3 regions of the Priestia sp. HNGD-A6 genome follow, and region 2 is predicted to be linked to each of the others. Evidence: riboswitches for the same ligand, from Rfam matches in the RefSeq annotation. Region 2 holds a riboswitch; each other region holds the start of a gene.

The links. A riboswitch is a leader RNA that binds a small molecule or an ion and turns the genes downstream of it on or off. The one in region 2 is predicted to bind S-adenosylmethionine.
Region 1: another riboswitch for S-adenosylmethionine. It lies ahead of SCI76_RS15875 (phosphoadenylyl-sulfate reductase); the one in region 2 lies ahead of SCI76_RS07035 (PLP-dependent aspartate aminotransferase family protein).
Region 3: another riboswitch for S-adenosylmethionine. It lies ahead of SCI76_RS02855 (Na+/H+ antiporter NhaC family protein); the one in region 2 lies ahead of SCI76_RS07035 (PLP-dependent aspartate aminotransferase family protein).

The regions. Positions count from the first base shown of each region.
Region 1 is NZ_CP138621.1:3,119,121-3,127,116, reverse strand. Features, by position in the region: gene SCI76_RS15905 (NAD(P)-binding protein) at 1-281, opposite strand, end outside; gene SCI76_RS15900 (sirohydrochlorin chelatase) at 262-1,029, opposite strand; gene cobA (uroporphyrinogen-III C-methyltransferase) at 1,043-1,822, opposite strand; gene cysC (adenylyl-sulfate kinase) at 1,914-2,513, opposite strand; gene sat (sulfate adenylyltransferase) at 2,526-3,677, opposite strand; gene SCI76_RS15880 (inorganic phosphate transporter) at 3,730-4,809, opposite strand; gene SCI76_RS15875 (phosphoadenylyl-sulfate reductase) at 4,829-5,542, opposite strand; SAM riboswitch class I at 5,796-5,898, opposite strand; gene cdaS (sporulation-specific diadenylate cyclase CdaS) at 6,212-6,838, shown strand; gene SCI76_RS15865 (VOC family protein) at 6,936-7,319, shown strand; gene SCI76_RS15860 (potassium channel family protein) at 7,387-7,996, shown strand, end outside.
Region 2 is NZ_CP138621.1:1,377,342-1,385,337, reverse strand. Features, by position in the region: gene SCI76_RS07045 (hypothetical protein) at 1-1,081, shown strand, start outside; gene SCI76_RS07040 (hypothetical protein) at 1,151-1,813, shown strand; SAM riboswitch class I at 1,980-2,097, shown strand; gene SCI76_RS07035 (PLP-dependent aspartate aminotransferase family protein) at 2,169-3,314, shown strand; gene SCI76_RS07030 (PLP-dependent aspartate aminotransferase family protein) at 3,298-4,479, shown strand; gene SCI76_RS07025 (hypothetical protein) at 4,514-4,780, opposite strand; gene SCI76_RS07020 (SIMPL domain-containing protein) at 4,843-5,502, opposite strand; gene putP (sodium/proline symporter PutP) at 5,734-7,212, opposite strand; gene SCI76_RS07010 (YhcN/YlaJ family sporulation lipoprotein) at 7,505-7,996, opposite strand, start outside.
Region 3 is NZ_CP138621.1:547,570-555,565, reverse strand. Features, by position in the region: gene SCI76_RS02880 (DMT family transporter) at 1-675, shown strand, start outside; gene SCI76_RS02875 (ABC-F family ATP-binding cassette domain-containing protein) at 712-2,331, opposite strand; gene SCI76_RS02870 (YtoQ family protein) at 2,691-3,131, opposite strand; gene SCI76_RS02865 (ABC transporter ATP-binding protein) at 3,302-4,213, shown strand; gene SCI76_RS02860 (ABC transporter permease) at 4,206-4,973, shown strand; SAM riboswitch class I at 5,075-5,181, shown strand; gene SCI76_RS02855 (Na+/H+ antiporter NhaC family protein) at 5,267-6,577, shown strand; gene SCI76_RS02850 (hypothetical protein) at 6,617-6,745, opposite strand; gene SCI76_RS02845 (LacI family DNA-binding transcriptional regulator) at 6,870-7,829, shown strand; gene SCI76_RS02840 (transcriptional regulator SplA domain-containing protein) at 7,915-7,996, shown strand, end outside.

The DNA of each region.
Region 1 (7,996 bases), 1.7 Mb from region 2:
TCATTTTTAATATGCTGCTTAACGAACTTATTCACAGCTTTATCATTTGTAGCTACAACAATAAAAAAAACATTAAGTAAGTCTTCTTCTCCTACTTTTTTTCTTTTTACACACAGCTGATTCTTAGCTTCCCACTCATTTATTTCAGCTGAAACAGTTGGAGCAACCACTGTAATGGCTGCTCCTTCTTGTAAAAAACCTTTAATTCTACGAGTTGCGATTGTTCCGCCTCCAACTACTAAGACCGAACGATCCTTTAAATCAAGCATAACGGTATACATCGTATTGATTTCCTCTGCTCGATAATAACGTTTTTACTTGATGACTTAAAATGTGTGCAAGTCCATCATGATAACCTAGGTAGTTTGCTAAGATAAACTGCTGGTCATCTGTTGATAACTGCTCCAATTCTTCCTTAATTTCGTTCATTAAAATACCGGTAAACAAAAGGTACGGGAGAACGAATACTTGCTTATACGAAGTTTGTTTAGCAAGGTGCAGGCCTTCTTTTAAATTAGGGGCAGCGGCAGCTAAATAGCATGTGCTCACTTCTTTAAAAGCTCCTTTACCTTTTAGCAGTTGAGCTATTTCGTTAAAATCTTTTTTTACAGCAGGATCACTGCTTCCTCTGCCGACCAGCAATACCATCGAATCTTCATGCTTATCCACATTGGTTTCATTGATTCTCTCTACTAAGATATCAACAATTCGTTCGTCTACGCCGAACGGTTCTCCGTACAGTACTTCTACTTGTGGATAGCGTTCATATACTTTGTGTATTTCTTCAGGTATATCATGTTTTGCATGGGCAGCTGTTAATAACAGCAGCGGCACAATGGCAATACGAGTAGCACCTTGTTCAATACACGCTTCAAATCCTTGTTCAATAGTAGGGTAAGCTAGCTCTAGGAAACAAACTTCTTGAATCGGTACATCTAGATTTTTTTTACATCTTTCAATAAAAGCAACTGCCTGATCAGCGCCTTCTTTTACGCGGCTGCCATGGCAAACATATAAAACTGCATCCATATAATCAACCTCTTTAGTAAGCTTCTTGTGCATACGAATAGTAATGCTGTCCAGTCTTCTCAAACCAATTCAATCGGTCATGAAAATTTACAACTTCACCAACGATAATCATACTGGGATTTTCAATTTGTTCTTCTTTAACAATATCAACAATTGTACCAAGAGTTCCAGTTACAGTGCGCTGGTCCGCACATGTGCCCCAGTGAATCAATGCAATTGGCGTAGCTGAGGTTTTTCCATGTTCCATTAACTGTTGGCAAATGTACGGTAAGTTCCTCACTCCCATATAAATGGCAAGAGTATCTACACCTTTGGCTAGGCTATCCCATTTGATTGCATCATGCTCGCTGTCTTTACGGTGTCCTGCTACAAAAGCAAAGCTTGCGCTGTATTCCCGGTGAGTGACAGGGATTCCTGCATAAGCAGCAGCTGCGATACCTGATGTAATTCCTGGAACAATTTCAAATGAAATGCCCTGTTGCACGAGAGCTTCTGCTTCTTCCCCTCCGCGTCCGAAAACAAATGGATCTCCGCCTTTTAAGCGCGTTACAATTTTCCCCTTTTTAGCGAATTTCACTAAAAAGTTATTGATTGTTTCTTGCTTGAGGGTATGGTAGTTTGGAAGCTTTCCGCAGTAAATAATATCAGCATCACTTTTAGCATACTCCAGCAGGTCCTTATTCACTAAACGATCATATAAGATAACATCTGCTTGCTGAATTGCTTTCAACCCTTTTAATGTAATTAAATCTGGATCTCCTGGTCCTGCACCGACTAGATATACTTTCCCCATGAATGCCTTTCACCCTTCCATCATTTCCACGTCTCCGCAGCGCTCCCAAATTTTAATTTGAATTAGAACAGCGGACAAAGTCCGCTGTCATTTAGATGAATTTTCGGTTAGATAAATATTCAATAACAGTTTGTACACATTCTTCTACAGACTGTGTACTTGTATTAATTGTTACTTCAGGATTAGCAGGTGACTCATAGGGAGAATCAATTCCTGTAAAATCACGGATTTCTCCGCTTCTTGCTTTTTTGTAAAGGCCTTTTGGATCTCTTTTTTCACATTCTTCTAACGGACACTCTACGTATACTTCCAAAAATTCATTCCCCTCTAAGATCTCACGCACTTGAGCGCGATCTTCTTGGAATGGAGAGATAAATGCTGTTAGTACCACTTGACCGCTGTCTACGAACAGCTTAGAAACCTCACCGATACGGCGGATATTTTCTGTACGATCTTCAGCAGAAAACCCTAAATTCTTGTTTAAGCCAAAACGAACATTGTCACCATCTAATACATAATTGCGAATATTTTTATCAAAAAGCGCTTTTGCCACTGCGTTTGCTACGGTAGATTTACCTGAACCCGAAAGGCCCGTAAACCATAATACAAAACTGTGATGATTATTTTGCTCGCGTCTTTCCTGTTTTGTAATTCCAGCATCATGCCACGTAATGTTTGTTGATTTACTCACTTCAACCGCTCCTTATTTTGAAGATACTTTTTGTTTTGCTAATCCCTTAATTAACACTTCAATTACTTCTTTACGGCTGAATGTGCTTGGTGGCACTTCTCCGTTACGAAGCATTTCACGTACCTTGGTACCAGATAGAATCATATGATCTTCCTTGCTGTGAGGGCATGTTTTCGTTGATGCCATCGCTTCACACTTCTTGCAGTAGAAGCTGTGTTCAAAAAATAAAGGTGTAATTCCTAATTCATCTGCCGTAAAGTTACTGAAGATTTTTTGTGCATCATATGTTCCGTAGTAGTCACCAACACCAGCGTGGTCACGGCCTACAATGAAATGCGTGCATCCAAAGTTTTTTCGAACCATTGCATGGAAAATAGCTTCTCTAGGTCCAGCATAGCGCATTGCAGCAGGGAAAACTGCCAAAGCTACACGATCGCTAGGATAATAGTTCTCTAAAAGTACTTCATAACTTTCCATACGGATATCTGCTGGGATATCATCTGACTTTGTTTCTCCTACAAGTGGATTTAAAAACAGGCCGTCTACAATTTCTAATGCTGTTTTTTGAATATACTCATGCGCACGGTGAACAGGGTTACGAGTTTGGAATCCAACAACCGTTTTCCAACCGCGCTCTTCAAATGCTGCTCTTGTTTCAGTTGGATCTAGGTAATACTTTTCAAAACGCGTTTTAGGTGTACGTTCTACAAGTACGATTGGACCTGCTACATATACATTTGGGCGTTCCATCATTTTCTTCACACCAGGGTGGGCAAGTTCTGCTGTGCGGTACACATTTTCCGCTTCTTTTTCTTTATTTGGCGTATATACTTCAGAAACTTCTAAAACACCATATGTCACACCGCTTTGAACTAGTTTTACTTTGTCGCCAATGTTTAATTCTTTAGCCTGCTCTTCTGTTACGGGAAGAGTAATAGGAATACTCCATACAGTTCCATCTGCTAGACGCATATTTTCAACAACTGATTGATAATCTTTTTCTCCTAAAAACCCCGTAATTGGGCTATAAGCACCAATTCCAATTAGTTCTAAATCGCTTAGAGCCATGTTGTCTACTTCAATTTCTTTTGTTAGTGACGTGTAGTCATATGTTGGTTGATATAAATTAATTAATTCTCCACCGTGTGCTTGAATTGTTGTCATTTTGTAAAATCCTCCTTAAGTAATTAACACAATATAATAAAAAGCACTTGAATCACGCAGTCATTTTTTCTTTTTCCGACTGCAGGCTTGCTCTTTTTCTTCTAGTCGTTCTAGCTAAGCTTAGAATACCTCCTGTAGCAATACATCCACTAGCTAGCACCACAAATGAATATAAGTCGCTTTCAAGTACTAATTTCACAAGAACATATGAGATTACGAGTGAAAATACAGGGGATACCACCCAAACCTTTAACATTTGAATGACCACTTCTCGCTGTTCTTTCGTAAATCCCGTTTTCGCTGCGCCTATTCCAATAATAGAAGACGTAGTGACCTGTGTAAGCGGTACTGGCAAACCAAACAGTGAAGCGACTGTAACAAGAGAAGCACCAGTACCCGAGATAATACAGCCTTCTCCTACAGAATAGCGAGTAATTTTTTTTCCGTTTGTTTCAATAACTCGGCCTCCTAGTAAAAGAGCTCCGAGCGCCACCGCCAATCCTCCTGCTATGACACCCGTTGTAGCATCCATTAATCCAGCTCCTACTAGAGGACCGACAGCATTTGCCACATTGTTCATTCCAGCTGAGAAGGCTTCAAAGAATCCCGTTGCAATAACTAAAATCGTTAAAACTCTTTTCCACTTTCCCTCTGCTTCTTTTTTATGCGCTCTGCGCTTTATCACTTTCCCAATCAAAAAAGCAATAACAAATGAAACTAGCGGAACAATAATCCAAAAAGACATGACAATTAAAAGTTTTTCTACATACAGAGATTGATAAGCTACCCCTACTCCAACAACTGAGCCAACTGTTACTTCACTTGTTGATAAAGGGATACCAATCAAATTCGCGAAAAAGAGTGACAGCGTTGCAGCAGCCAGAATGATAATAACTAATTCTACTGACAGCAGTTTTTCAGGTATGATACCTGAACTGATGGTTTTTACCACCTCACCGCCTCCGGTAACAGCTCCGAGCACAATTCCTACAGCACAGATGAACAGGGCCACTCTTCGCTTTTTAATTGCACCGGAGCCGTATGAAACGCCCATAGCAGCTGCTGCACCGCTTGCCCCAATATTCATTGCAAAAAAAAGCGCAATGATAAAGGCAACATATAAAAGCATCATTTATTCAGCTCTTTCGTATTTAAGATTCGTGTAATCCGCACTCCACTTTTTGTGTACCTGCCCATCTTCCTGAACGTAAATCGTCTACATTATAGGCAGGTGCGGTACAGGGCTCACAGCCGATACTTGGGTAGCCTTGATCATGAAGTTTGTTGTATGGCAAATCATGCTTATACACATAACGCCAAATTTCTTTCCATGACCAATGAATTAACGGACAAACTTTCACCTTCTTGAATTTCTCATCTTTATTAAAATAATTCGTGTTGGCACGAGACTCAGACTGCTCACGTCTCAAACCAGAAATCCACGCATCATAAGGAGCAAGGGATTCTCTTAGCGGAATGATTTTTCGAATTTGACAGCATAGGTTAGGCTGACTCTTCCAAAGCTCATCTCCATGTTTTTCAGCTTGTTCTGCAAGAGTTAAATCCGGCTTTTTCATATGAATACGTAAATCAGGGAAGCGTTCTTTAATTGCATCAATCACTTCATATGTTTCTTTAAAATGAACCCCTGTATCTAAAAAGACAATTTCAGCATCTTTTTTCACTTTTGAAATTAAATCAATTAACACGATTCCTTCGATCCCAAAGCTTGACGCATAAATAATTGAATCTCCGTAGGTATCATACGCCCACTGCAATGCTGAAAGGGCTCCTTTTGTTTCATCTTTACTGTCGAACTCTGGAAATGTATCGCTCCAGTTTTCGTACGTATATAAGTCTGCCATTTTCTCCACTCCAATTCTTAGTTATCCGCGTTATCCAATAAAAAAAGACGGTTTTACCCACTAGAATTGGATAAAACCGCCTCTAGTGTGTCTAGTCAGCGAAACTATTTAATTCTTACTTTGCTTCGGCGTGTTCAAAGGTTTGTTTTAAGTCGGGGTTTACAGTCATCGTTGTCCCTCCTCAAAATATCTCTTGCGCTATATCAAAATAAAAAGTCTTCCGTATTGAAAGACTGGGTAGGCAATAATTTTCACCTTATCTTTCAAAATGATACACACTTTGCTGGAATTAGCACCTTGCTAAGCAGGTTGCCGGGGTTCAGCGGGCCAGATCCCTCCACCACTCTTGATAAGCATTTTTTAAAAATTTTAGCATATTTAGAATATTTGTCAACATTAAAAATTATATATCCGATAAGAAAACTATACTTTAAATTCACAGAAATATCTATACTTTTATTTAAAACAACATATGTAAATTTAACCCAAATGTGAACATATCAGTTTATAAAACGCTTTCTTTTTTCCCCGACTTTTTATGTTCTCTTGCTAAATAAAATGCAAAATCTCTCTATAAAATTAATAACGGATTTATGAGCTTTACGGATAATTCACTCACATTAGCACACATTACAGATAACACTGACTGACAGATAGGAGCTATATAAGATGGAGAGACAACCCTTTCAATTAGACGATACAATTAAAAATAATGTGCGAACATATTTACAGCAGATTTCAACTGAAGCCTCTAATTTAATTAAACATTTAGACACGAGTGATCATTGTATTTTATGTGATTTTGAGGAGATGAGAAGGTTATTTCAAGATGTTCAAGCTACGGCCGCCTCTTATTACTTGCGTCATTACTTATCGCCTTATACATTTGAATACGCTGCTCTGTCCCTAGCTATTCATAACCTCTCTGAGAAACGTCACGGCGCTTTAATTGTCATTGAACGGGAACAAAATGTTGATCCTCTTATTCAAAAAGGAATGCCTATTCAAGCTCCTGTCAGCGCTACGCTAGTTGAGACACTGTTCTATCCAGGGACACCCTTACATGACGGAGCCGTCCTAATTAGAAATAATCAGCTTATTTCAGCTGCTAATGTTTTACCTCTCTCGTCTATTATTTCAACGAACAAAAAGTTGGGAACACGTCACCGTGCAGCAATTGGAATGTCGGAAAAATCGGATGCATTAATTTTAGTTGTATCTGAAGAAACAGGTAAAATTTCGTTTGCTCTTGATGGAAGCCTCTACCCTATTCACTCCAGCAAAAATATGATTTAAGAGCCCTTTCCTGATAAGCAGCCCTATCTTGACTTATCTATCCTTTCTCTTTAATATATTTCATAGTTTTTACATACTATAGATACGGGTGATGCATATGGCAATTTTAAAATTTGAACATGTAGGCGTTCAAGTAAAGGATATAGAAGAATCTATTGAGTTCTATACACAAAAAGTGGGGTTGGAGCTCATCGAAACACTACCACATACCGATCCGTCTTTGAAGCTAGCTTTTCTAGGTTTAGAAGGCAATGTAATCGTAGAGTTAATTCAAGGGTATAACTCAAGCTTACCTAGTGAAGGTAAAGTTCATCATTTTGCGCTGGCAGTAGATGGAATTGAAGAGGAGTTTGAGCGTTTAAAATCAGCAGGCGTTTCATTTGTGGAAGAAAACATTGTAACTTTGCCAAATGGAGCAAGATACTTATTTTTCTACGGTCCAGACAAAGAATGGATTGAATATTACGAAGTAAAAAGATAAAGATATCTTATACCTTCAGTGAAAAATGGTCATACTGTGGCTATGACTAATCACTGGAGGTTTTTTTATGATGGAATGGCTATTATTCCGACTTTTTCGTCGTTCTATTTTAGTGCGGCTTCTTTTTATTATCGGCTGCCTTGTTTTACTTTTCGGCATGCTTATACATTTCCTAGAGCCGCAAACGTTTGGGAATGTGTTTGAAGGAATTTGGTGGGTTATTATTACAATCTCTACTATAGGGTACGGTGATTTTGCTCCCACCACTACGATTGGAAGGTTAGCTGCAATTATTTTAGTCCTGGTTGGAACGGGATTTATTACTACTTATTTTGTCACGCTTTCTAAAATTGCTGTTTCCGCTGAGAGCGCTTATTTGGAAGGGAATTTAAAGTTTTATGGAAAAGATCACTTCATCGTTGTGGGGTGGAATGAGCGCGCCAAACTCGTGCTAGAGTCTTATCGCGACGCATTTCATAAAGAAGACATTGTTCTTATCGACGACTCTCTGACTAAAAACCCCATGATCTGTGATCGCGTTCATTTTATTAAAGGAAGTCCCTCTCACTATGAGGTATTAGAACTTGCCAATGCTCGGTGCGCAAAAAAAGTGCTGATTACTGCCGATCAGCATAAGACAGAAGAATATGCAGACATGAATACGATTGTTACGCTAG
Region 2 (7,996 bases):
TTACTACGACCAAAATCAAGACCAAACTCAAAATGCCAATCGTAGTCGCGCTCGTAAAGTTCAACAATCTGAAAGCACGGGCTACTCTGCCCACTTTAAACCATTAAAAGGGAGAGTAGTAACTGTCTATCGCGGGGGGCCTGAATCTAAAACGGGATATTTAATCGACGTTCAATCAGATTATTTAACACTTGCTCTTGAAACAAAACAAAATAACAATCAGCAAAATAATCAACCGGCGCAGCTTATTCCACAACAGCAATATACATTTATTTATTACCAGCTCGCTCATGTTAAAAGCATTACAGAGGATACAAAGTCTAATTCCGCGCAAACATTTTCTGGATTTAATAGTGAAGTAGAACTGCACAGAGCCAACACATTTGCAGGCACTTTATTATTGATGAAAGATAAACAAGTGCAAATAAATCAAGGAGGGCCAGAGAAAAAATTGGGTAAGATCCTTGATGTATTAGGCTCATTTGAATCTGCGTATGTCGTATTACTAACAGAAGATGACGGCGTCGTTTATATCAATGTAGAGCACATAAAGAGTGTAAGTGAAGTTGTAAGCAAAAATACGCCTGTTGTTCCGCAAAACCCATTATTAGTTGAAGAAACACCTGAGTATATTAAAGCGAAAAGTTTCAATGAACTGTTTGAAGAGTTTTCGCATAGATGGGTAGCTATTAACGGTGGAGGGCCAGAGGCTGTAGAAGGTGTGTTAGTTCAAAGTCGCAATGGGAACTTTACTCTTGTACAAAATAATCAAGTTTTACGTTTACAACCAAGACACGTAAAAACCATTGCCTTAGGATCAAAAGGATCTTTCAAGCAAAATGAAGAAAATTCTGAGCAAAATGGAGATACAAATGAAGAAGATTCTGTGCAAGAATCAACTACTGTAGATAGAACCGGAGGTCGCACGGATGGCCGTACTGGAGACCGTACCGGAAGACGTACAGGAAGACGTACAGGAGGTCGCACAGACGATCGCTCGGGAGGTCGCCGTACGGGTTCACGCTCTTCAACACCAGGTGAAAAAGTTATTAAAACGAAAAATTATCGTTGGAAAGCATGACGAACTGGAACGTAAAAGGTGCTTATAAAGCACCTTTTCTATCATATAGGAAAAAGGAGGAGAATGAGAATGAGTATGAATCATTATATTGATAAAATTGTTGAAGTCGATATATCAGGGAAAACAACGTTTATAGGAAAACTTGTTGATCTAGGGTTAGATGTAATGGTTTTATATAATGGACATGATTATTTGTATATTCCTCTTTTACACATACATCGCTTGCGAGAAGTTTCAGAAGAAGATTATACGCCTTTACGGACAATAGAAGAAAATTTAATAGAAGAAAGCCAGCGGATTTCTTATCGTAATATTTTACAGCAGGCAAAAGGGAAATTTATTGAAATTTATGTAACGGGAGGGAAATCATTGCATGGCTATATCACAAGCGTGCTGAATGATTATCTTGTGTTTTATTCTCCAGTGTATAAAAATGTCTTTGTTTCTCTGCATCATTTGAAATGGCTTACCCCTTACAGTAATGAGTTAACCCCTTATTCTTTAAGTGACAAAGAGCTCCCCGTAAGGCCCGCCTCTGCACCTTTTGTCAGAAACTTTGAAGAGCAGCTTAAAAAATATGAAAATCAACTGGTCGTATTAGATTTAGGGGATCAATCAGAAAAGATTGGTGTACTTAAAGAAGTTTCTAACAATATTGTTGAACTAATTACGGCAAATGGAGAAAGTATGTATTGGAAGTTAGCTCACGTAAAATCTGTGCACTTGCCTTAGAAAAAGAGACCTTGGTGTCGTCTCTTTTTTTATGTGCTTATCAGGACAAGTATATTGAATAAACAAATGAGATGATTTAAATTTTTTAGAAAATTATGTTGACAATAAAGAAAATCTTTATTAAAGTTAGTAACAACAAACGTTAACCACCAACAATTATATAGAACTCTTATCAAGAGTGGCGGAGGGACTGGCCCTGCGATGCCCGGCAACCATCAAATGAATCATTCATTTGAACGGTGCTAATTCCTGTGGAACATCAGTATTGTTCTAACAGATGAGAGAAATCGTGTATAAACGAACACTCTTCCATCTGTGAAGAGTGTTTTTTATTTTGAGTTAAGGAGAGAAATAGATGAAAATTGAAACTTTATTAGTTCGTTCAGGAGTAGGTCGTGATCCTGCAACAGGTTCTATTACAACACCCATTTACCAAGCATCAACATTTGCTCATCCTGCTTTAGGGCAAAGTACAGGATTTGACTATGCACGTACGGCAAATCCTACTCGTACAGCATTGGAAGAAGCAATTGCTGCTTTAGAAAAAGGAGAAGTAGGAGTAGCATTCGCTTCAGGAATGGCGGGTGTAATGGCAGTTTTAGCACTATTTAAAAACGGAGATCATTTAATTGTATCAGAGGATTTATACGGAGGAACGTACCGAGTACTAAATGAAATCTTTTCAGAGCAAGGAATTACTGTTTCGTACGTCAACACAGCCCATCTCGAGCAAGTAAAAGATGCGCTTCGTCCCAACACGAAAGCTTTATTTATTGAAACACCTACAAATCCAATGATGCACGTGACTGATTTGTCAGAAGCAATTGCGTTAGCTAAACAGCATGATTTGCTTACTATCGTTGACAATACATTCATGTCCCCTTACTATCAGCGTCCTTTAGAGCTTGGAGCAGATATTGTGATACATAGTGCAAGCAAATACATTGGGGGTCATAATGATGTTGTTGCTGGTCTTGTAGTCGCTCGATGTAGTAGCTTAGGAGAAAAAATTCGTTTTTATCAAAATGCAGCTGGGGCAATCTTAGGTCCACAGGATAGCTGGCTGTTATTGCGCGGTATTAAGACGCTAGCGCTTCGGATGGAAAAACATAACGAAAACGCACTGAAAATTGCAAATTGGCTTACTGCTCATGATCTCGTGGAAAAAGTGTATTACCCTGGTCTTGAAACACATCCGGGCTATGAAATCATGAAGAAACAAGCAACTGGATTTGGAGGCATGATTTCTTTTGCTGTCTCACACCCTGACATCGTGTCAGTACTTTTAGAAAATGTTAAAGTTATTACATTTGCAGAAAGCTTAGGAGGCGTGGAAAGTTTAATGACATTCCCAGCTCGTCAAACACACGCTGACATTCCTGAGGAAATTCGAAATCGTGTCGGAGTAACAAACTGTTTACTTCGATTATCAGTTGGAATTGAGCACGCAGATGATTTAATTAAAGATTTGAAGGAGGCATTTGATGCATACCAACAATAATAAACATAGATTTGGTACGAACTTAATTCATGCAAATACAGGAATTGACGGTCATTTTGGAGCGGTTAACGTACCTATTTATCAGGTATCTACATTTAATCAAGAAGATGAGACGAACAACGGCCGCTATGACTATTCTCGTTCAGGAAACCCAACGCGTGAGGCTTTAGAAAACACTATTGCTCAGCTAGAAAATGGATACGCTGGTTTTGCTTTTTCATCAGGTATGGCTGCTATTTCATCGGTGTTATCTATTTTTGAATCAGGAGATGAAATTTTAGTTTCACACGATACGTACGGCGGGACATATCGTGTATTAACACGATTATTTTCAAAGTTTGGTATCAAAACAACTTTTGTTGATACAACGAAGGTTGAGAAAGTAGAAGAAGCTATTACAAAAGATACGAAGGCTATTTATATCGAAAGCCCTTCAAATCCATTTTTACAGGTAACGGATATTAAAGCAGTAGCAAGTTTGGCGAAGGAGCACAATCTCCTTACAATTGTGGATAACACGTTTTTAACACCTTATCTGCAGCAGCCCATTGACCTTGGTGTAAATATTGTCATTCATAGTGCTACAAAATATATCAGCGGCCACAGTGACGTCATTGGCGGTTTAGTTGTAGTAAGCGATGAAAAGCTAGCGGAAGAAGTAAAGTTTGTACAAAATGCTTTTGGTGCTATCTTGGGGCCACAGGATTGTTTTTTACTGCTTCGAGGAATTAAGACATTAAAAGTTCGTTTAGATCAGCAGTTAAAAACAGCGCTGCAGTTTGCAAAGTGGCTTGAAGAACAATCTCTAGTGAGCCGTGTATACTACCCAGGCTTAAAAAGTCATCCGGACCACAAACTCATTTCAGAACAAGCAAATGGATACGGAGCTATGATTTCTTTCCAAGTGCAGGATGAAGAAGTAGCACGACATATTTTACAAGGAGTCAAATTAGCTTCAATTGGCGTTAGTCTAGGTGCAGTTGAATCCATTCTCACGCATCCTGCAACAATGTCTCATGCAAGTATCCCAAAAGAAGTACGTGAAGAAAAAGGAATTACTGATTCACTTCTTCGCCTTTCAGTAGGGTTAGAGGAATTCGAGGATTTGAAGCAAGACTTTAACGCTGTTTTTCAAAGCTTAGAAGAAAAAGCGTTAATTAAATAAAAAAAGGACTTCCATTAAGGAAGTCCTTTTTTTGTTATATACAGCTATCTAAAAGGTTTGTGTATAGGGACGTAAGCGCAACTTTTTCATCAGAGGAAAGACCGCTGTTTAGAATTCTTTTTATGCCAAGATGATATTTTACATACGGTGTTTGCCGAACGCGTGGATGAGTCATTTCATCTTTTAAATCTTTCAGAATGGCTTCGTGAAGCTGATCTTCACTTGTCAGGGCTTGTTTAGAAGCGAAAGAACGGTTCAACCATAGGGTCTGATAAGCTGCTAGTAAATGTTCAGAAGTCATTGTGCAAAGAGCTCCTTTAGATTAGTTTCTTCATTATAATAATCTATAGTTTACCATAAGTATTAATACGTGTACGTAACTTTTACAGAAGCAGATACAGTCAAGGACTGAGCTTGAATAGGGGGAGAGGCTGCTAATAACTTAGGCGAGGATCCAGATGACTGATAGACGGGGCCTTCTTCGATTAAAATGGGGATTTGGTTAATAGGGAGCTGCAGCGTGTTGGCAATGGTAAAGGCCTTTTCTTTAGCGTTAAGCAAAGCTTTACTTATCGCTTCTTGTTCATATTTATCATCATTTGTAACGTGGAATTGAAGATCTTGCGCTACGTTGGCTCCGCTTGAAAACGTAGCGTTATAAACATCGCCAGCTTGTTTTACATCTTGTACTCTTACTCTAAACAAATGCTGTACTTCGTATCCTGTAAGAGTCGATTTTCCATCGCTGTAATCATATTTAGGGTTTATAGTGAATGAAGCTGTTTCAATTTGCTGGTCATTGATTCCAAGTTTTTGTATTTCTTGCAGCAGAGTATTTGAAACAGCTGAATTTTCTTTTAAGGCTTCTTGAACGTCTCGGTTTTCCGTGCGCGTTCCAATCGTCATGGAAATTTCATTTGGAATGGCTGAAGCACTCCCTTCACCAATTACTTTAATTTCTCTATTTTGTGTATCTGCGCGCAGTTGCTGTGTAGGTTCATAAGGGAAATAAGAATGTTGCATACCAAAAACCTCCTTTATTGATCTTTAGTATATATATGATAAGAAAAGGAGATTAAAAACAAAAAGAGATTGAGACATAACTAAATCAACCGCCAGAAGCAACTATATACATAAAACCTACATTCACCATACCATTAAAAAATCCGAACGAATTTGATTCTTCATCAAGAATCTCGATTCATCGTTCGGATCTTCCTTCAACTTACGTACTTTTTTTCAGCTTCTTTTTGTTTATTTCGATTCTTTTATTAAAATTTCTTTCATTTCAACAAATTGCTGTTGAACATCGCTTGATGGTTTCTTTGTTTGTAAACTTACAACAATAACAGCTAATAAGCTTAAAAAGAACCCAGGAATCATTTCGTAAAGGGTATCCTTCAACGGAGTGTTCACCCAAATTAATACCGTGACAGCGCCTACAATCATCCCTGCAAGTGCTCCCCATCGAGTCATACGCTTCCAGTATAGACTTAGTAAAATAGCAGGACCAAATGCAGAACCAAATCCAGCCCATGCGTATCCGACAAGTCCTAAAATCGTATCACTAGGTTTTAAAGAAAGCAAAATACCAATAATTGCAACACCTAAAACGGCAGCTCTTCCGACTGTTACAAGCTCTTTGTCAGAGGCTTTGCGTCGGAAAAATGTTTTATAAAAATCTTCTGTAACAGAGCTTGCCGTTACAAGCAGCTGAGAAGAAATCGTACTCATAATTGCCGCTAGTAGAGCTGCATATAAAAATCCAGTAATTAACGGGTTAAAAAGTATATCTGCAAATTTAATAAAAATAGTTTCAGGATCTGCTAGTTTCATACCCGTTTTTTCTACATATGCAATTCCAACAAGTCCTGTCAGCATAGCACCAATAATAGAAATAATCATCCAGCTCATTCCAATACGACGTGCAGGTTTTAGCTCTTTAACAGAAGAGATAGCCATAAAGCGAACGATAATATGAGGCTGTCCGAAATAGCCAAGTCCCCAGGCCAAGAAAGATATAATACCTAAAACGGTTGTACCTTTAAAAATGTCCAGGTATGCTGGATTAATGTTCTGTACAATATCCATTGTTGTGTTAACGCCTCCAACATTGGTGAAAGCTACAATGGGTACTAAAACTAAGGCAAGAAACATAATAACACCTTGCACAAAATCTGTTAAACTAACAGCTAAAAATCCACCGAAAAGAGTGTAGGCAATAACAACAGATGCTGTTACAAATAAGCCGATTTGATAATTCACACCAAATGCCGATTCGAACAATCGTCCGCCTGATACCATACCAGCTGAAGTGTAAAGAGTGAAGAAAATAAAGATAACAATCGCTGATACTGTTCGAAGAATCTTGGCGTGGTCGCCAAAACGATTTTCAAAAAAGTCTGGAATTGTAATAGAGTCGTTCGCTACTTCCGTATAAGTGCGAAGACGCGGAGCGAGGATTAAATAATTTAAATAAGCACCAATAGATAAACCTACTGCAAGCCATAAACTTGAAAGGCCTGTCACATACATGGATCCTGGAAGCCCCATTAACATCCATCCACTCATATCTGAAGCGCCAGCTGAAAGCGCAGTAACGGCCGGACCTAGTCCGCGTCCGCCTAGCATGTAACCCGATACGTCTTGAGTTGTTTTTGTGTAGGCATACCATCCTATTCCAAGCATTCCTACAAAATAAATGCCCAGTGAAATATAAACACCAATATCCACCAAATCTCCCCTTTATGCATTTTTTATGCATGAAACGAGCACTGCTCGCCATGCAAACATCTTATGGTTTCTAAAACTAACAAACTTTTCCCTTACTATCAACCCACAAAACCGTAAATTACCTAAGTCTAAAATCCCCTAAACCTTTATATCACAGAAATGAAAACGTTTTCAAAATAAAGTAAAATAAAAATATTTAGAAATTTATAAGAGCAATTTTTATGCAATATTTTATGCAAAAAATAAAATAAAAAGAGCATTTCGTAAAATGCTCTTTTGTCATTCATGTATATTAGCGTGAATTAGGGAATACGCGTCGAACAACTTCTGAAAACTCGTCAAATAGTCCAGAGACTGGTTTGCCGGTTTGAAGCTTGTCTACATATCCATTCATACGGTTTACAAAGTCGGGGTTTGTTGATACAAACACTCGATGAACACTGCCGTCGGCTTTTCGTACTTCATGTGCGATCTTATGCTCCATATCTTTTGTGAGATTGCCTTCTTTATTATCGTCTAATACAGCTGCTACATAAGCTGTATGGTCGGTTACGATTACGTTAGCATCTTTTACATTTTTTAACGCTACGATACGATCAGCTGCCACATCGGCTACTCTCATTCCGCCGGACTGATTGTACTGTTCTTTCTCATTACGCTGTACGTCTTGCGTATTATTTACGTCATTCATTTTCGTTTTATTGTTTCCATTTTCATATGTGACGTTGCGGACTGTATTATCGTCAATGACGCCATCTTTACCTTGATCTGCTGTACTGCAGCC
Region 3 (7,996 bases), 830 kb from region 2:
GTTGCTGCAGCAAGTATGGCCGCTTATCAGCCGTTATTTTTTTCCGCTGTCATTAAAACGGGTGTTGCAGTAGGCACAATGGTGGCAATTGGCAGTGCGCCTGTTTTATCAGGAGTATTAGATTACATAGTGTACCGCAAGAAACCTACAAAAAAATGGTTGCTTGCTACGGTTACTGGTATTATAGGGTGCAGCTGCTTGTTGTTAAAAAAAGATACTCAAATCGACGTGATAGGTTTGGGTATGGCGATAGGAGCAGGGGCGTCTTTTGCTTGCTATACGACTGTCAATAAAAAAATTGTTCAGCATGTTAATCCGCAAGTAGGAGCTTCGCTTGTGTTCACAGCCGCCGCCGTTTTACTGATACCATGCTGGTTTATGTACGATATGAGCTGGCTAGTCTCTTTAAATGGAATGGGGATTGCTCTTCATTTAGGAATACTTACGACGGCGATTGCTTATGTATTATTTTCTACAGCGCTTAAGTCAGTGCAAGCGTCTACCGCGGTAACGTTATCGTTAGCAGAGCCCGTTACCGCTTTTTTACTTGGCGTCTTTTTCTTAGGAGAGTCTCTAACTTTGGTCAACATATGCGGAGCAGCACTAGTATTTGCTAGCTTAGCGTTTTTAACGTATTCTCCGAAGTCATCGCTAAATCAAGAGGTGCGTATATAAAAAAATCCCCTTTCTCTATAGAAAGGGGATTTCTTATTAAGCGTACATACTAGCTACTTGTTTTTGCAGGTTGCTGTCTTCTAAATACTCATCGTACGTCATTTGCTTGTCAATTACTCCATTTGGCGTAATTTCAATTACACGATTTGCAATCGTTTCAACGAACTGATGGTCATGAGATGTGAAAATCATTGAACCTTTGTAGCTGATAAGTCCATTATTTAGTGCTGTGATTGATTCTAAGTCAAGGTGATTCGTAGGGTCGTCTAGTAAAAGAACGTTTGAACCGCTTAGCATCATTTTAGAAAGCATACAGCGAACTTTTTCTCCTCCGGAAAGAACGTTGGCTTTTTTCAACACTTCTTCACCAGAGAATAGCATTCTACCTAAGAAACCGCGTAAGAAGCTTTCGCTTTGATCATTAGGTGAATACTGACGCAGCCAGTCTACTAGGTTTAAATCTCCGTTTTCAAAGTACTCGGAGTTGTCTTTTGGGAAAAAGGCTTGAGACGTTGTGACACCCCATTTGTACGTACCGCTGTCTGCTTCCATTTCACCCATTAAAATCTTCATTAATGTTGAATTTGCAAGTTCGTTTCGGCCTACAAGAGCAATCTTGTCATCTTTATTCATAATAAAGCTTACGTTATCGAGTACTTTTACGCCGTCAATTGTTTTTGTTAAACCTTCAACGCGAAGTACGTCATTTCCAATCTCACGTTCCGGCGTGAAGTTCACGTATGGGTAACGACGAGAAGAAGGACGGATGTCATCTAATGAAATTTTATCAAGCAATTTTTTACGAGACGTTGCTTGTTTTGATTTCGATGCATTTGCGCTAAAGCGAGCGATAAAGGCTTGAAGCTCTTTAATTTTTTCTTCTTTTTTCTTGTTTGCATCTGACGCCATTTTTTGTGCTAATTGACTTGATTCATACCAGAAATCATAGTTACCAACGTAGACTTGGATTTTACTGAAGTCAAGGTCAGCAATGTGCGTACATACTTTGTTTAAGAAGTGACGGTCATGTGATACAACAATGACTGTGTTTTCAAAGTTAATTAAGAACTCTTCTAACCATTGAATTGCTTGGATATCCAAGTTATTCGTAGGCTCATCTAGAAGTAATACATCAGGTTTTCCGAATAAAGCTTGTGCAAGAAGCACTTTTACTTTTTCACTACCCGTTAGTTCAGCCATTTTTTTGGCGTGAAGATCTTCAGAAATACCTAATCCTTTTAAAAGAATAGCCGCTTCTGATTCTGCTTCCCAACCGTTTAATTCAGCAAATTCACCTTCAAGCTCAGCTGCTTTCATTCCGTCTTCATCTGTGAAGTCTGCTTTCATATAAATAGCATCTTTTTCTTGCATTACTTCATAAAGGCGAGCGTGCCCCATAATAACGGTTTTCATAACTTCTTGATCTTCATATTCGAAGTGGTTCTGTTTTAAGACAGCAAGGCGTTCGCCAGGGCCCATATGTACATCACCAGTCTGAGATTCAATTTCACCAGATAAAATTTTTAAAAACGTTGATTTTCCAGCACCGTTTGCGCCGATTAATCCATAGCAGTTACCAGGCGTGAATTTAATATTCACATCTTCAAATAACTTTCGGTCGCCAAATCGTAAACTTACATTACTAACTGTAATCATGTATGAGCAGTCCTCCAAATTCAATATCTATAAAATTATACCATTCTTTTGAGATAAGAGCGATATGAATACAATATTTCAAACATAAAGTGTAACCGACACTTTAAGCACTCGTCAACCATTTAAGGGATTTTTTGAGCGGTAACGCTTGATTATTCTAGCATTCACCAAAACTTTGAGCAGCAAACTAATATATTCAGGGAAACAGAAATTGTTGAATATATATTGTTTTTTATTGAGCTATACGGATACAATCTATGAAAAACGTAGACGGTTTAAAAAACGACTCTTCACGCTTCACTTTTATGTTCAAAACGAAAGAAAGCTCTGAGGAATAACCTGAGAGCTTTCTAAATTTATTATTCAAAAATATAAGCCAATGCTTGAAGAGCCTGTTCTGCCGTTTCGACTACAACTTGCGCTTTGTTTGATAGTTCTTTAAGCGGGTGATGCAGTTTTTCAGGGCGAACCAAAATTAGCGGTTTATCTAATGCGATGGCTGTTGCCGCATCCATTGCGCTGTTCCACTGTTTGTATTTTTCACCAAATAAAGCAATGACCACATCAGATTTTTTAAGGAGAACCTGTGTGCGTAAATTATTAATTTGAGAAGCAGCTTCATCTTTTAAGACAGCGTTAGGCTGTTTTCCTAAAATTTCTTCTCCAATGTTGTCGGAGCGGTCATGGTCTGTCATGGGACCGACAAAGGTAAGGGGAAGGTTTAATTGTTTTGCTTGGTTTTTAATTTCGTCTCGCCAGTTATCGTGAATTTGCCCGGCAAGGTATACGGTTAAGTTCATTATGTAGAAGTCCTCCTCTAACTAAGATTTGTTTTATTTTATCAAATGTAAGCGGATAATACGAATGATTTGAATGGGCTACTTTTCCAAAAATAAGGTTATAGTAGACAAATAGTTAAAAAAGAGAAACAATAGAAGGCGTATTGCTAATTAAAGAAAGGATGTACATGATGACAGAAACAGTGCTACAAGTAGATCATGTCAGTAAAGTAATTGGGAAGAAAACCATTTTGCATGATGTATCCTTATCGGTTGAGCGCGGTGAGATTTTCGGATTGCTTGGTCCGAACGGATCTGGAAAAACAACGCTCATTCGTACCGTCGTAGGACTCATTAAAGAAACAAAGGGAACAATTACCGTCAATGGTTTTCCTTTAAAAGAACAGTTTACATCAGCTATGAAATCAATTGGAGCGATTATTGAAAATCCTGAGTTTTATGATTATCTGACGGGCTATCAAAATTTAAAACACTTTGCGAATATGCATGAAGGGATCACAGCAGAACGCTTGGATGAAGTGATTGCGCTAGTAAAGCTTGAAAACAGCATTCATGCAAAAGTGAAGACGTATTCCCTTGGGATGAGACAGCGTTTAGGAGTAGCTCAAGCTATTTTACATAAGCCTGCATTGCTTTTACTAGACGAACCAACAAATGGTCTAGACCCAGCGGGAATGAGAGAATTTCGTACATATTTACAAACCCTCTGCAGGGAAGAAGGTATTTCAATTTTAATCGCGAGCCACTTATTAAAAGAAGTGGAAGCATTATGTGACCGCGTTGGTATTATTCAAAACGGCGAGTTAAAAGCTGTTCAAGATCTATCTCCAAATCGTCAAGATCAAGGGATGTATGTAGAATTTGAAGTATCTGACGTGCAACAAGCAGCGGATCTTTTATCTCAAGAATTCCAAGTAACAATAAAATCCGATAGTATTGATGTAGTGATTATGAAAGAACAAATTCCAGCTGTGAATAGAAAATTAGTGGACAGCGATATTTTAGTCTACCGAATCACTCCTGTTTATGAGACGCTTGAAGATTCGTTTATGTCCGTTACGGAGGGAGAGCACCATGCTTAAGTTAATTCAAAATGAACACATGAAATGGTTTCACAAAAGAAGTACAAAAATCACGTTTATCACAATCGGTATTTTAACTCTTTGTATGGCTCTTTTAATGAAGAAAGTGGCAAACAGCGCAGGAACGGAAGACAACATATTGAATTTCCTGTCATTTAGTGCAGGCATGCTGATCCTCGTTCAATTTTTCGCGCTTGCTGTTGGAGGATCAATGGTTGCAAAAGAGTTTGAAGCGGGTACCATTAAGCTTCTTTTAATTCGCCCTGCTAGACGTTCAACGATTTTAACGTCCAAGTACATAACGCTCATTTTAATTAGCTTGTATTATTTGCTGAGCTATTTGCTTTTTTCGTTTGTATGGGGAGCATTGTTCTTTGGATTTGCCAGTCTAGAAGGAGATGCGCAGCTGCTTAAAAACATTACGCTTACGTATGACAGCGCGTATATGGAAACGTTTATGATGATGACGTTCGCATTCATGCTGTCGTCTTTATTTAGAAACAGCGCGCTTGCTTCAAGTCTAGCTATTGTCGTAAGTATTGGGGCGAAAGCAGTAACTGGGATAGTATCACAGTTTGGTCTATGGTGGGGGAAATTTTTACTGTTCGCCAACACAAACTTTGTGCAGTATATGGACGGAATGAAGACGATGTTTGACGGAATGACAATTCCATTTTCAATCTTCATCTTAGTTGCACACTTTGTCTTCTTTATGGGCGTAGCATGGGTGGCGTTTTTAAAACGTGACGTAGCTAATTGATGTGAGAATTTTCACACTATATATTTTTCTAAAATAGCATTTGACAATTAAATAAAAAGAGATTACAGTAGTGAAAGACTATTTTTAAAACAACTACAAACTTCTTATCAAGAGAGACGGAGGGACTGGCCCTACGATGTCTCGGCAACTGGCTGTACGCAGTGCGGTGCCAAATCCAGCAGACGATGTTTCGTTTGGAAGATGAGAAGGGTAATCTTATGATACAAATAAGAGACCTCTTCTTATCAATAAGAAGAGGTCTTTTTTTATTACGTAAACAAGAGGTGTTAAGAATGGAACAACAAAAAGGAAACGGCTGGGCGCTGTTACCGCTGGGCGTCTTTTTAGTCCTGTTTGTCGGATCAGGAATTATAACGGGAGATTTTTATAAGCTGCCTGTATTAGTAGCTATTATCATTGCAGCCATTGTGGCGCTGGCTATGAACCGCAAAGATTCACTTAATGTAAAAGTGGAACGCTTTGCTAAAGGAGCAGGGCATCCTGATATCATTATTATGGTACTTATTTTTATTTTAGCAGGTGCTTTTTCAGAAGTCGCTAAAGGCATGGGAGCTGTTGATTCAACGGTAAACTTAGCTCTGTCTGTGCTTCCGCAAAGCTTAGTGGTAGTCGGAATCTTTGTTATTGGCGCATTCATTTCAATTTCGATGGGAACGTCAATGGGAACGATCGCTGCGTTAGGGCCTATCGCTGTAGGAATCAGTGAGCAGGCGCATGTATCCATTACATTGGCAATTGCTGCTGTTGTTGGTGGTGCAATGTTTGGAGATAATTTATCCGTAATCTCTGATACGACCATTGCGGCAGTTCGTACGCAAAAAACAAATATGTCAGATAAATTAAAAGTAAACTTTTTCATTGTCCTTCCTGCAGCGATTGTTACAGTGATTTTATTACTTGTAATGACGCTAGGCAATACGTCATCAGTAGAAATTAAAGATTTTAGCTGGTTTAAAATCTTGCCTTATGTCGGCGTACTCGTTGCTGCCATATTTGGTGCAAACGTATTAAGCATTTTAACCGGAGGAATTGTATTAGCCGGCGTAATTGGATTAGCTGACGGAAGCTACACGCTTTCTTCTCTTGCTAAAACTGTGACAGAAGGTATTGGCGGAATGTCGGAATTAATTATTTTATCTCTTTTAATTGGCGGAATGGTTGAACTCATTCGCTATAACGGCGGTATTCAGTTCTTATTGAACCTATTAACACGACGCATTCAAACAAAAAAAGGCGGAGAATTCAGTATCGCCGGATTAGTAAGTTTAACCAATTTAGCCACGGCTAATAACACGATTTCAATTATTACAGCAGGTCCGTTAGCGAAAGAAATCTCTGATAAGTATTCAATTGACAATCGTAAATCAGCCAGTCTGCTCGACTTGTTTTCATGCAGCGTTCAAGGGCTTATCCCTTACGGTGCACAAATGCTTCTAGCAGCAGGATTTGCTAAAGTTTCACCGATTGAGATTATTCCATTTACATTCTATCCAATGTTAACAGCGGTTTGCGGTATCATTGCAATTGTAATTGGCTTTCCTCGTTTAAATAAAAAATCAAAATCATCTAAAGAAGCTGCGTAATATCAAACCCTTAAAAAGAACATTCTTTTTAAGGGTTTTTTACTGTTTGAAAAAATCAGTCGGCTTTTTTTCATCTAGCTCCTTCCAAAGTGTCTCATTTTGTTTAAGTGCATAAGCCGCTCCTCCGATTTCAATTCCGCATAATAAAATGAATAACAAAATACCCATGATATGACCTCCTTATACAAGTGAATAAAAACATGATTGTAACGGGTTTAGCTTATTGCTTTTTCACTTTATAATGAGAATAAAGTATGAAACGCGTTTCAGCGCAAGAGAAAAAGGTGAAAACATGACAAATATCCGAGATATCGCAAAAAAAGCTGGTGTATCTGTTTCGACCGTGTCACGGGTTTTAAATCATCATCCGTATGTAAAAGAAGAAAAGCGCCGTCTGGTAGAAGAAGTAATTCAAGAACTTAATTACGAACAAAACATTAATGCCGTTCACTTATCAAAAGGGAAAACAAATATGATTGCCGTCGTCTTGCCTTTTATTAATCATCCTTATTTCAGTCTGCTTTTAGAAGGAGTGGCCTCTCAAGCGTTAGAAAAGCAGTATCAGCTTGTTATTTGTCAGACGAACTATGATGTAAAAAAAGAAGAAGAAGCGCTTCATATGCTAAAAACAAAGCAGGTTGATGGAGTGATTATTTGTTCTAGAGCAAGCAGCTGGAGCACGATTGAATGCTATCAGCAGTACGGGCCGATAGCCGTGTGCGAAAACGTACAAAATCGTTCTATTCGCTCCGTATACGTTGATCATTATGCAGCTTTTAAGAAAGCGCTCATGTATTTGAAAGAAAAAGGATATACGGATATTGGCTACTGTATTGGAAGAATGACGGGTACAAATAGTCAACAGAGGCAGCAAGCATACAAAGAATATGTAGAAAGAATAAATGAGCCTTATCATCCGGAATGGGTGTTTCAAGGCTGTTTGAACGTGACAGATGGTGAAAAAGTGGTAAAAAAATTGGTGCAGATGAAAAATCGGCCTCAGGCGCTTTTAGTAACAAACGATCAAGTCGCTATTGGTATAAAAGCTCAGTGCGAACAAGCGGGTATATCAGTTCCAGGCAATTTAGCTATTATTGGTTTTGATAATCATCCGCTTTCTTCTTATTTACAAATCACAACGATCGAACTTCCTCTCAAAGAAATGGGCGAAACGCTTTTTAAACTAGTCAGGAGCAAGGATCCTCAAAAAATTGAGCTTCCTTTTCGGTTTATTGAGCGTAAAAGCGTATAAATTCTTGATGATCTCACCACGTGTTTTTATCGGATAAAATGAGTAAAAGCGGACATCATACGAGTAAAGAAAGAAGAAAAGGATGATGATCGTGGAGAAAAAAGAATATCAAGTAGGAGATCAAGTATTTGTTATTTACCGAAATCCTCATACGGCAAACGTTGCTA